DNA from 2 places in the Actinacidiphila sp. bgisy160 genome. Region 2 is predicted to be linked to the other one. Evidence: riboswitches for the same ligand, from Rfam matches in the RefSeq annotation. Region 2 holds a riboswitch; the other holds the start of a gene.
The links. Region 2 has a riboswitch for thiamine pyrophosphate ahead of AC3EUJ_RS25560 (thiamine ABC transporter substrate-binding protein). Riboswitches for the same ligand answer to the same signal wherever they lie in the genome.

Region 1 (5,800 bases), on a different contig from region 2:
CGGTCCTGGTGGAGGCGGTTCCGAGGGCCATGCGCCTCAGGCTAACGGCGAGGGCCGGACCGTCCCAACAGATGAGGCCCGAATGTCCACCCCTTGGACATCCCGCACTCGCGGCACGAGACGGCCCCGCGCGGGCCCCGCTGCGCGCCGAGCGGCGCGGGTCGTCGCTCAGGCCTCGTACGAGCGCACCCGCTTGGCCAGCTCGGCCGCCGCGGCACCCGGCTCGGCCGCCTCGGTGACGGCCCGCACCACCACGATCCGGCGGGCCCCGGCGTCGAGCACCTGATCCACGTTGGACAGGTCGATCCCGCCGATCGCGAACCACGGCCGGTCCGTGCCCAGGCCGGCCGCGTACCGCACCAGGCCGAGGCCCGGCGCGGGCCGGCCGGGCTTGGTCGGGGTGGGCCACACCGGCCCGGTGCAGAAGTAGTCCGCACCGGGCTCCACGGGCCCCTGGCCTTCGGCATGGGGGACCCCGGCCGCGGCTGCCGCCTCGGACTCGGAGTGGCAGGACCGCCCGATGATCACCTCGTCGCCGAGGATCGCGCGGGCGGCCGGCACGGGCAGGTCGCCCTGGCCCAGGTGGAGGATGTCCGCCGCGGCCGCGTGCGCCACGTCGGCGCGGTCGTTCACCGCGAGCAGCCGGCCGTGCCGTCCGCACTCCTCCGAGAGGACCGCGAGGTACTCCAGCTCCTCGCGGGCCTCCAGTCCCTTGTCGCGCAGCTGGATGACGTCGACCCCGGAGGCCAGCACGGCGTCCGCGAACGCCGCGAACTCCTTCAGGCCGCCGTGGCGCTTGCGCGCGTCGGTGCACAGGTAAAGCCGGGCGTCGGCGAGCTGGGCACGGCTGCTCGTGCTCGTACGCGTGCTCATACGGGAGGGTCCCCCTCGGTGGCTGCGGCGTTGGCGGGTCGTTCGGTCAGACGGCGAGCGCCTGGGCGCGGCGCTTCACCTCGGTGCCGCGGTTGTCCCGCAGCGCCTGGACGGGGGTGCCGGGCAGGCTCTCGTCCGGGGTGAACAGCCACTCCAGGGCCTCTTCGTCGCTGAACCCGTCGTCCTTGAGCAGGGTGAGGGTGCCCGCGAGGCCCTTGACGATCTTCTCCTCGCCGATGAAGTCGGCGGGAACCATGAGCACCCGGTTCTCACCGCGGCGTACGGCGATGAGCTGGCCCTCCTTGATGAGCTGGCGGACCCGGGTCACCTCCACGCCGAGGCGCTCGGCGACGTCGGGGACGTACAGCCAGGAGGGGATGAGGGAGTCAATCTTTGCGTCGATCTCGGTCACAGGACAAGCGTGCCATCCCGGACCGACACCATGGAACCGCTCACGCCACCCGTTGCTCCGTCCTGACGGGTCCGCCACGCCTCCGGCACCACCACGGGTGTCAGACGACCGCGGCCCGTAGCTGCACCGCAGGGTCGGTGGCCAGGGCACCGTCGAGGTGGGCGCCGCGCCCGATGAGCTTGCGGGCCTGCGCCAGGTCGCGGGGCCGGCCCACGGCGAACAGCGCGACCAACTGGCCGTCGCGCAGCCACAGCACCGACCAGGCGGGCCCGTCCGGGTCCCCGCGCAGCAGCATGCGGTCGCAGTCCCCGTGGTGCCCGGCGTACTGCACGAAGCGCCCGAACTGCTCCGACCAGAAGTAGGGGACGGGGTCGTAGGGCTCGTCGCCGCCCAGGATGTTCGCGGCGGCCGTGCGCGGTCCCTGCACGGCGTTGTCCCAGTGGTGGATCAGCAGCCGCTCCCCGTACCGCGCCGAGGGGAAGGAGGCGCAGTCCCCCACGGCGTACACGTCCGGCACCGAGGTGCGCAGCCGGTCGTCGGCGAGGACCGAGCGGTCCGGCCCCAGCTCGACGCCGGAACCGGCCAGCCACCCGGTGGCGGGCCGGGCGCCGATACCGATGACGACCGCCTCGGCGGCGAGCACGCTGCCGTCGGCCAGGCGCACCGCGCCCGGTTCGACGGAGGAGACCACCGCGCCGGTGCGCAGCTCCACGCCCTCCTCCGCGTACCAGCCGCGCATCCGTTCGGCGATGTGCTCGGGCAGCACCCCGGCGAGCGGATGGCCGGCGGCCTCGACGACGGTCACCTCGCACCCGGCGTGACGTGCCGCCGTGGCGAACTCCGCGCCGATCCAGCCCGCGCCGACCACCACGACCCGGCGCCGGCCCTCCAGCACCGGGCGCAGCGCGGTGGCGTCGTCCAGGGTCCGCAGCACATGCACCCCCGGCGTGCCCTCGCTGCCCGGCAGCATGAGGGGCTCGGCGCCGCTGGCCAGGACGAGCTTGTCGTAGCCGACCGGGCCGGCGTCGGTGTGGACCTGCCGCTCGCCGGGGCGCAGGGCGCTCGCGTGCCGCCCGAGCAGCAGTTCGACGCCGATGCCCGCGAAGTCGACGTCCAGCGCCGGGCCCTCCTCGGCGCCGAAGAGCACCCCCTTGGACAGCGGCGGCCGGTCGTAGGGGGCGTGCGGCTCCGCGCCGATCAGCGTGATCGCCCCGCCCCACCCCTGCTCGCGCAGGGACACGGCGGTCTGCACCCCGGCCATTCCTGCCCCTACGACGACGACGCGCTGTTCACTGCTGCTGGTCACGCGATCACGGTAACGCCGCGGGGCGTCGCCCGCCGGTACCCGTGCCCTACTCGCCGCGGACGGTGCGTACTAAGGTGGGCCGGGAACACTCGCGGGAGCCCGGCGCACCGGGCTGAGAGGGCGGCTGGAGCGGCCGCCGACCGTACGAACCTGATCCGGGTCATGCCGGCGAAGGGAGGAGCGGGAACATCATGCACCGTCATGACGTCGTCGTGGTCGGCGGCGGGATCATCGGACTGGTCACCGCGTGGCGGGCCGGCCTGCGCGGCCTGCGCACGGCGGTCGCGGACCCCGAACCGGGCGGCGGCGCAGCCCAGGTGGCCGCGGGGATGCTGGCCCCTGTCACCGAGGTGCAGTACGGCGAGCAGGCGCTGCTCGAGCTCAACCTCGCGGCGGCGCGCCGCTATCCGTCCTTCGTGGCCGAGCTGGAGGAGACCACCGGTCTCGGCCTCGGCTACCGCACCTGCGGCACCCTCGCCGTCGCCCTCGACGCCGACGACCGCGCACAGCTGCGCGAACTCCACGCCTTCCAGCAGTCCCTGGGCCTCGCCTCGGAGTGGCTCGGCGGCCGTGAGTGCCGCCGCCTGGAGCCGATGCTCTCCCCCGGCGTGCACGGCGGGCTGCGGGTCGACGGCGACCACCAGATCGACCCCCGGCGGCTGGCCGCGGCGCTGGTGCGCGCCTGCGAGCTGTCCGGGGTGGAGTTCCGGCGGTCGCGGGTGGCCCGGGTGGACGTCAGGGGCGACCGCGCCCACGGGGTGGTCCTGGAGGACGGCACCCGGGTCACCGCCGGGCAGGTGGTGCTGGCCGCCGGAAGCCTCAGCGGCCGCGTCGGGGGGCTGCCCGCACGGGCACTGCCGCCCGTACGGCCGGTGAAGGGGCAGGTGCTGCGGCTGCGGGTGCCCGCGGCGTACGCGCCGTTCCTGTCACGGACGGTTCGGGCCGTGGTGCGCGGCGGCCACGTCTACCTGGTGCCGCGCGAGAACGGCGAACTGGTCGTCGGCGCCACCAGCGAGGAGATGGGCTGGGACACCACCGTCACCGCCGGCGGGGTGTACGAACTGCTCCGCGACGCCCACGCATTGCTGCCCGGCATCACCGAACTCCCGCTGGCCGAGACGCGGGCGGGACTGCGTCCCGGCACGCCCGACAACGCCCCGCTGCTCGGCCGCGGCGCGCTGGACGGACTGGTGCTCGCCACCGGCCACCACCGCAACGGCGTCCTGCTGACCCCGCTGACCGGCGACGTGATGGCCGAGGTCCTCACCGGGTCGGAGGTCCCCGCACCGGCCCGGCCCTTCTCCCCCGACCGCTTCGCCCTCCAGGAGCAGCACGCATGACCGCGCCCCTCCTTCTGTCCGTCTCCGTCAACGGCGAGGCCCGGGAGGTCGCCGAGGGCGTCACCCTCGACCGCCTCGTCGCGACCCTGACCGCCGCTCCTTCCGGAGTGGCGGCCGCCCTCAACGAGACCGTCGTCCCCCGCGCCCAGTGGCAGGCGACCGCGCTCCGCGACGGCGACCGCGTCGAGGTGCTCACCGCGGTCCAGGGAGGCTGACCCCATGGCCGACGACCCGCTGACCATCGGCAATACCACCTTCGGCTCCCGGCTGATCATGGGCACGGGCGGTGCGCCCAGCCTGGAGATCATGGAGCAGGCGCTGCTCGCCTCCGGCACCGAGCTGACCACGGTCGCCATGCGGCGGCTGGACCCCACGGTCAAGGGCTCCGTGCTGTCCGTGCTCACCCGGCACGGCATCCGCGTACTGCCGAACACCGCCGGGTGCTACACCGCCGGCGAGGCCGTGCTCACCGCGCGCCTGGCACGCGAGGCGATCGGCACGGACTGGGTGAAGCTGGAGGTCATCGCCGACGAGCGCACCCTGCTGCCGGACCCGGTGGAGCTGCTGGACGCGGCGGAGACCCTCGTGGACGACGGCTTCACGGTGCTGCCCTACACCAGCGACGATCCGGTGCTCGCCCGGAAGCTGGAGGACGTGGGCTGTGCGGCGATCATGCCTCTGGGCTCGCCCATCGGATCGGGGCTCGGCATTCGCAACCCGCACAACTTCGAGCTGATCGTCGAGCGGGCGACCGTGCCGGTGATCCTGGACGCGGGGGCGGGGACGGCCTCGGACGCGGCCCTGGCGATGGAGCTGGGCTGCGCGGCCGTCATGCTGGCCTCCGCCGTCACACGGGCGAGGGAACCGGTGCTCATGGCGGAGGCCATGCGGCACGCCGTCGAGGCCGGGCGCCTGGCGTACCGGGCGGGGCGTATCCCCCGCCGCCACCACGCGACCGCGTCCTCCCCCGCTGTGGGTCTCGCCACGTTCGACCCCGAACGCCCCGCCTTCGGCGCCTCCTGACGAGCGGCCCGGCGTACGGCGGCGACCTGCGCGGGACCGCCCCGGAACCGCGGCGGGGCGGGGCAGTACCCGCCAGGGACACCGCCACCGCGCCGGGTCACGGGGCGGTTGCGGTACCGCACGGGTGGGGTACAACCTGCGCGGGTTAGCCCAGAAGGGTCATGTCGGCACCGTAAACTGCACCTTCGTGGACAGGACGCTTCAGGACCCGCTGGTCGGGCAGACGCTCGACGGCCGCTACCGGGTGGAGTCCCGGATCGCGGTCGGCGGCATGGCGACGGTGTACCGGGCACTGGACATCCGCCTGGACCGGGTGCTGGCCCTGAAGGTCATGCACCCCGCCCTCTTGGCCGAGCCCGGCTTCGTGGAGCGCTTCATCCGCGAGGCGAAGACGGTGGCACGCCTCGACCACCCCAACGTGGTGCAGGTCTACGACCAGGGCACCGACGGCACCTACGTGTACCTGGCCATGGAGTACATCGCGGGCTGCACCCTCCGCGACGTGCTGCGCGACCGCGGCGCCCTGCCGCCGCGCGCCGCGCTGGACATCCTGGAGCCCGTGCTGGCCGCGCTCGGCGCGGCGCACCGGGCAGGGCTGGTGCACCGCGACATGAAGCCGGAGAACGTCCTCATAGGGGACGACGGCCGGGTCAAGGTGGCGGACTTCGGCCTGGTCAGGGTCGCGGGCACCCACACCGACACCTCCGCGAGCGGCGTCCTCGGCACGGTCTCGTACATGGCGCCGGAGCAGGTCGAGAACCTCACGGCCGACGAGCGCACCGATGTGTACGCCTGCGGAGTGCTGCTCTACGAGATGCTCACCGGCCGCAAGCCGCACAGCGGCCG
Region 2 (5,800 bases):
GGGCAGCGCGATCGCCAGGGTGAGCGCGGTGGAGGCGGCCGCCTGCCAGCAGGTGAACCACAGCACGTGCAGGATGTCGGGCTCGCCCAGGACCTCCGCGAACCGGCCGAACCGCCACCGCCCGCCCTCGCGGAGCCCGCGGGCGACGATGGCGGCGACCGGGTAGCCGAAGAACAGCCCGAAGAACACGACCGGGACGGCCATCAGGCCGAGCCGTACGGCGAGCGGCCGGACGGCCGTCGCCCCGGCGCGCGTCCCCTCGGCGGACTTGGTTACTTCAGCACGAGCGAGGACCACGACTTGACCCACTGCTCCCGGTTGTCGGCGATCTTCTCCGGGGCGACGGTGGCCGGGTCGCTGATCACCGGCGCGTACTTGGTGAAGACCTCGGGCAGCTTCGCGTCGTCGCGCGCGGGGTTGACGAACATGTTGAGCGGCATGTCCTCCTGGAAGGCGCGGCTCAGCAGGAAGTCGACGAGCGCCTTGCCGCCCTCGGTGTTCTTCGCGCCCTTCAGCAGGCCGGCGAACTCCACCTGCCGGAAGCAGGTGCCGGTCGCGACACCGGTCGGCCCCTGCTCGGGCTGCGTCTTCAGGCCGAGCACCTCGGCGGGCGGGCTGGAGGCGTACGAGACGACCAGCGGCTTGTCGCCCTTGCCGCCGCCCGCCCCGGAGAAGGTGTCGTAGTACGCCTGCTCCCAGCCGTCGACGACCTGGACGCCGTTCGCCTTGAGCTTCTTCCAGTAGTCCTCCCAGCCCCCGTCACCGTACGCGGCGGTGGTGGCGAGGAGGAAGGCGAGCCCAGGTGAGGAGGTGGCGGCGTTCTCGGTGACCAGCAGGTCCTTGTACTCCGGCTTGACGAGGTCGTCGAGGCCTTCCGGCACGGGCAGTTTGTGCTCGGTGAAGTACTTCCGGTCGTAGTTGACGCAGACGTCGCCGAAGTCGATCGGGGTGACGCGGTGCTTGCCGGCGTCCAGTTGGAGCGCGGCGGGCACCTTGCCGAGGTCCTTGGCCTCGTACGGCTCGAACAGGTCGTTGTCGAGGGCCCGGGACAGCAGGGTGTTGTCGACGCCGAAGAAGACGTCACCCTGCGGGTTGCCCTTGGACAGCACGGCCTGGTTGACCGCGGCGCCGGCGTCGCCGCCGCGCAGCACCTTGACGGTGTAGCCGGTCTGCTTCGTGAACGCCTTCAGCACGTCCTTGGACGCGGCGAAGGAGTCGTGGCTGACCAGGGTGACGGTCTTGGAGGCGGTGCCGCCCTCGCCCTTGGCGGTGTCGTCGCTGCCGCAGGCGGCGAGCGCGCTCGCGCCGAGCGCGACGGCCAGTGCGGTGCCGGCCACACGCCGACGGGTGGTGCTCATGTGGTGACTCCCTACGCCGGTATGACCCGGATCAGGTCCGAGGGTCTGCGGCCGTGCCGCACTCTCAGCGCTCTGCGCGCTCCCCTGTCGGATGTTCTTTTGTGTGATGTGCGTGACGTCGCGGCAAACAGCCGCAAACGACCGTCACCATAGCAAGCGCAGTTCAGCGCTCGGAAGCCGCCAGCTGCCCGCAGGCGCCGTCGATCTCCTGCCCCCGGGTGTCCCGGACGGTCACCGGCACGCCGTGCGCCTCCAGCGCCGCCACGAACGCCCGCTCGTCCTCGGGACGCGAGGCCGTCCACTTCGAGCCGGGGGTCGGATTGAGCGGGATAAGGTTGACGTGCACGCGGCGACCCTTGAGCAGCCGGCCCAGCAGGTCGGCCCGCCACGCCTGGTCGTTGATGTCCCGGATCAGCGCGTACTCGATCGAGACCCGGCGCCCGGACACGTCCGCGTAGTGCCACGCGGCATCCAGCACCTCGCGCACCTTCCAGCGGGTGTTCACCGGCACCAGGGTGTCGCGCAGCTCGTCGTCGGGCGCGTGCAGCGACACCGCGAGCCGGCACTTGAAGCGCTCGTCGGCGAAGCGCAGCATCGCCGGGACCAGGCCCACCGTCGACACGGTGATGCCCCGCTGGGACAACCCCAGCCCGTCCGGCTCCGGGTCGGTCAGCCGGCGGATGGCGCCGACGACACGCTTGTAGTTCGCGAGCGGCTCGCCCATGCCCATGAACACGATGTTCGACAGCCGCGCCGGACCGCCCGGGATCTCCCCGTCCCGCAGCGAGCGCATGCCCGCCACGATCTGGTGCACGATCTCCCCGGTGGACAGGTTCCGGTCCAGGCCCGCCTGGCCGGTCGCGCAGAACGGGCAGTTCATGCCGCAGCCCGCCTGCGAGCTGATGCACATCGTCACCCGGTCCGGGTAGCGCATCAGGACCGACTCGACCAGCGTCCCGTCGAACAGCCGCCACAGCGTCTTGCGCGTCGTGTCGTTGTCGGTGCTGCTGTGCCTCACCACCGACATCAGGTCCGGCAGCAGCCGCTCCGCCAGCTTCCCCCGCGCCGCCGCCGGGATGTCCGTCCACGCGGCCGGGTCATCGGCGTAGCGCGCGAAGTAGTGCTGCGACAGCTGCTTGGCGCGGAACGGCTTCTCCCCCAGCTCCGCGACCGCCTCCCGGCGCTCCTCGGGCGAGAGATCGGCAAGGTGCCGCGGGGGCTTCTTGGCTCCGCGCGGCGCGACGAATGTGAGTTCTCCGGGTGCAGGCATGGTGCTACCAGTGTCGCAGATCGATTCGGCGCCCCCAGGTCAGACGGGTGAGGGTCCTGTCACCTTCCGGCGGCCCTTTCACGGCCCAGGGCGGCCCAGACAAGGCCCTGCAGTCGCCGACCGCCTGCGGGACGGCTTCGGGAGCCCGCAGTCGCATCGGCCCTGCGGATCCGCGCGTCCGCGGCATCGAGCTGGATCTGTGGATACAGCGCCGGATCACCCGCAGGCGTTCCAAGCCCCGGAAGGATTCACACATCCGTTCGATACGATCGGGGTCGCCACCGCCCTCGACACCGAGGCTGCGCAGGAGGGACGCGACATCACGAATGCCGGGCGGCTATGACCCGAACTTCGTCCATTGCCCTTCGGAGACCACCTCGACGGAGCCGTCGACCACCTTGATCGCCGTCTGTTCGTCGATGGCGTAAGCCGGGACGCCGATGTCTGCGGCCCAGCGCTCTGCGTCAGCCAGGGTGTTCTGCGGGAAAGCGTCCAGGTGCGGGAAGATCGAGAAGTCGACGACCCCCAGAGTGCGGTCGTCCGGCGCGGACGGCCACTCGACGAAGTACGCCCCGATCCGGGGCGTCATCACCATGCTTCCGGCGCTCACTCCCACCCAGACCATCTCGGGCAGCGAAGGCAGCAGATCGGCCAGCCCGGACTCCCGCATCCAATGGCACAGATACGTCGCGTCGCCGCCGTCGACCAGGAGCACGTCGGCTTCCCGGACCCAGGGGACCCATCGCTCCGCGCCGATGGTGGGCAGTGCGGTGAGCTCGAGGACACCGAGAGACGCCCAGCCCAGGCCGGACAGGTACTGCCACGTGGGCTCGGCGGCCGCCAAGCCCCGCACCGATACCGGACCGCACATCGGGTGACCCCACTGAGCTGTCGGGACGCAGAGGGCACGGCACTCGGCGACCGGCTTGCCGAGGAGCTGCACAAGTGCCGAGTGAATGCTCGGGTTCGTGACGCCGCCTGATGTGAGCAAGAGCTTCACGGTGCCTCCACATTCGCGCGCGGAAAAGGGGTGTACCTGAAAGACCCGGGACCGTGCCGAAACTCATCGCGTACCAGTCCGGGCTCCCGGGCAGCCAGAAGTTCGGGGCTTGCGCCCGCCACTTCGGCCGGCACGGTGAACCGAACACCGTCGTCTTGACCGCCGTCCGGGAACGTGGACGTGTCCCAGCGCACACCAGCCCGGGCGGGGCCTCCGGCTGCGTTCGCGGATCGCATGGCAGCGACCCTACGATCGGGCGCACGCAGCCGAAAGACCCGCGCCCGGAAGTGAACGAGCCGGACACCCGCCCCACTCCTCGGCGTCACTCGTCCCGATGGCCCGTGCGGCCTTGGGAACGGCTACGCCGGCCCGGCACCTTCCCTGGGCACGCCGGCGGTAGCGTCTGCGTCATGTCTGACGCGCTCGACGTGGCGATGGCCCTGCGTGGCGGGGTGACCGGCCGCTCCCAGGCCTGGGATTTCGTGCGCCGCTTCGCCGACGAGTGGACGGGCCGTCCCTTGCGGCCCGAGGACGGCTGCACGGCCGTGGAACTGGACGCTACCGAGGCCGAGTTGGGCTTCGAGCTCCCCGCCGCCCTGCGGGAGGGCCACGCGCTGGTCGGCCGCCGTGACGACCTGACCCGGCAGCAGGATCCCCTGGTCCCGCCGATGGGGCTCCATGTGGTCGACGGCTGCGGCGGCATCCTGGTCTTCCGCGTCGAGAACCAGGGCTGCGCCGCATGGGGCATCCCTCTGGACCGGGTCGAGGAGGACGATCCGCCCGTGGTGGTGGAGTCGCACGAGGGATGGGTGCCCTTCCTCGACCGGATGTCCGTGGCCTGGGTGGAGCTGGTGCTGAGCGAGTCGCTGCTCGGGGTGGGAAGCCTGTACGACGCCTGCGAGTTGCCGGAAACGCTCCTGCCGGACCTCGAAGCTCACTACACGCGAGTCGACCTGCCCGACCATCCGATGTGGGCCGGCGCGGAGGACTCGCCCCTGCGCTGGTACGCGGCCCCGGGCCGCCTGCTGCGCCGCGACGGCGTGCTCGACCACTGCTGGCTCCACGCACGCGGACGCACGGCCGCGGATCTCGAGCGGATCCGCGGCGACCTGCCGGCCCGATGGGTCGCCTGATCGCTGGTTCGGTGAGCGTCCCGTCGCGGCGCGGCGTTCGCGGCGGCTCAGCCTCCTCGACGCTCCCCTCGCCGGCCGGCTCGTCCGTCGAGGCGTCCGCCACCTCAGCCACCTCGTCTGCGCTTAGGTCCCGGCCAGGCCTCATCCGTTTCCACAGCTGCGTCATGAATGGTGCCCGGCCTGCATCTTGGGGCCTGGTGCCGTCTGCCCCGCGAACGTTGGCCAGCGCCGTACGGCCCACGGACTGTCAGGTTCTGTCGAGGCACGGGGTGTCGATCGGGTGACTACGGCCCGATGGCCGGGAACGGGCTGCGCCACTGGGATGACCTTGGCGCCGGACGCCGGTGGGCGCGGGTACGGATCCCATCGACAGGGGCCCGAGCCGTGCCGGAAGGCCCTCCGGTTCGGTGCCGGCCGCAGATCGACGAGGAGTGTCCCCATGAGCCCTGCAGACAGGACCCCGCCGCCCTCCAGGTGGTCCCTTCGACGGTACGGACGGCTCGCGGGCGCGGTCGTGCCGGCGGCCCTGATCGCCGCCACGATATCCGCGGCCTCCCTGACGACGGCTCAGGCCGCCGACACGGACGACGCGGCCACGCCCGCGGCCTCGGCGCCGGGCTTCCCGTGGCCCGACCCGTACGGCGACCACCGTTATCCGTACCCCGACGAAGACCCCGGCCCCGGTCCGGGACCCGGCCGCGACCCGCTCCTCGGCCCCGGCCGCGGTCCGCTCCTCGACGACGGTCTCCTCCTCGACCTCGCCGGTCCCCTGATCGGCCCGGGGCGCGGGCCCTTCGTGGCGGCCCCCTACCCCGGCCCCGGCAGGCTCTCCGGGTGCGACATCGACTCGATCGGCGTGGCCAATGCGACCGACGACCGCGATTTCTCCGTCGCCGTGGTCCGCGGCCGGACGTTCGTCGGGCAGCGCGACACCGCCTGGGTGGGCGGCGCCTACACCTGGCAGGACCTCACCAGGCTCCCTGGATACCCGGTCACCGGCGTGTGCGGGGCGAGCGTGAGCGCCTCCTCGCCGACGGAC

Region 1: it holds a riboswitch for thiamine pyrophosphate, as region 2 does, so the genes downstream of both, thiO (glycine oxidase ThiO) here and AC3EUJ_RS25560 (thiamine ABC transporter substrate-binding protein) in region 2, are expected to answer to the same signal.

The regions. Positions count from the first base shown of each region.
Region 1 is NZ_JBYIQW010000004.1:159,480-165,279, forward strand. It holds gene metF (methylenetetrahydrofolate reductase [NAD(P)H]) at 1-31, opposite strand, end outside; gene thiE (thiamine phosphate synthase) at 169-873, opposite strand; gene AC3EUJ_RS06390 (Rv2175c family DNA-binding protein) at 920-1,285, opposite strand; gene AC3EUJ_RS06395 (NAD(P)/FAD-dependent oxidoreductase) at 1,386-2,591, opposite strand; TPP riboswitch at 2,673-2,786, shown strand; gene thiO (glycine oxidase ThiO) at 2,783-3,931, shown strand; gene thiS (sulfur carrier protein ThiS) at 3,928-4,146, shown strand; gene AC3EUJ_RS06410 (thiazole synthase) at 4,151-4,954, shown strand; gene pknB (Stk1 family PASTA domain-containing Ser/Thr kinase) at 5,142-5,800, shown strand, end outside.
Region 2 is NZ_JBYIQW010000037.1:41,532-47,331, forward strand. It holds gene AC3EUJ_RS25555 (ABC transporter permease) at 1-204, opposite strand, end outside; gene AC3EUJ_RS25560 (thiamine ABC transporter substrate-binding protein) at 273-1,358, opposite strand; TPP riboswitch at 1,350-1,454, opposite strand; gene rlmN (dual-specificity RNA methyltransferase RlmN) at 1,522-2,628, opposite strand; gene AC3EUJ_RS25570 (Type 1 glutamine amidotransferase-like domain-containing protein) at 2,966-3,628, opposite strand; gene AC3EUJ_RS25575 (SMI1/KNR4 family protein) at 4,039-4,761, shown strand; gene AC3EUJ_RS25580 (hypothetical protein) at 5,201-5,800, shown strand, end outside.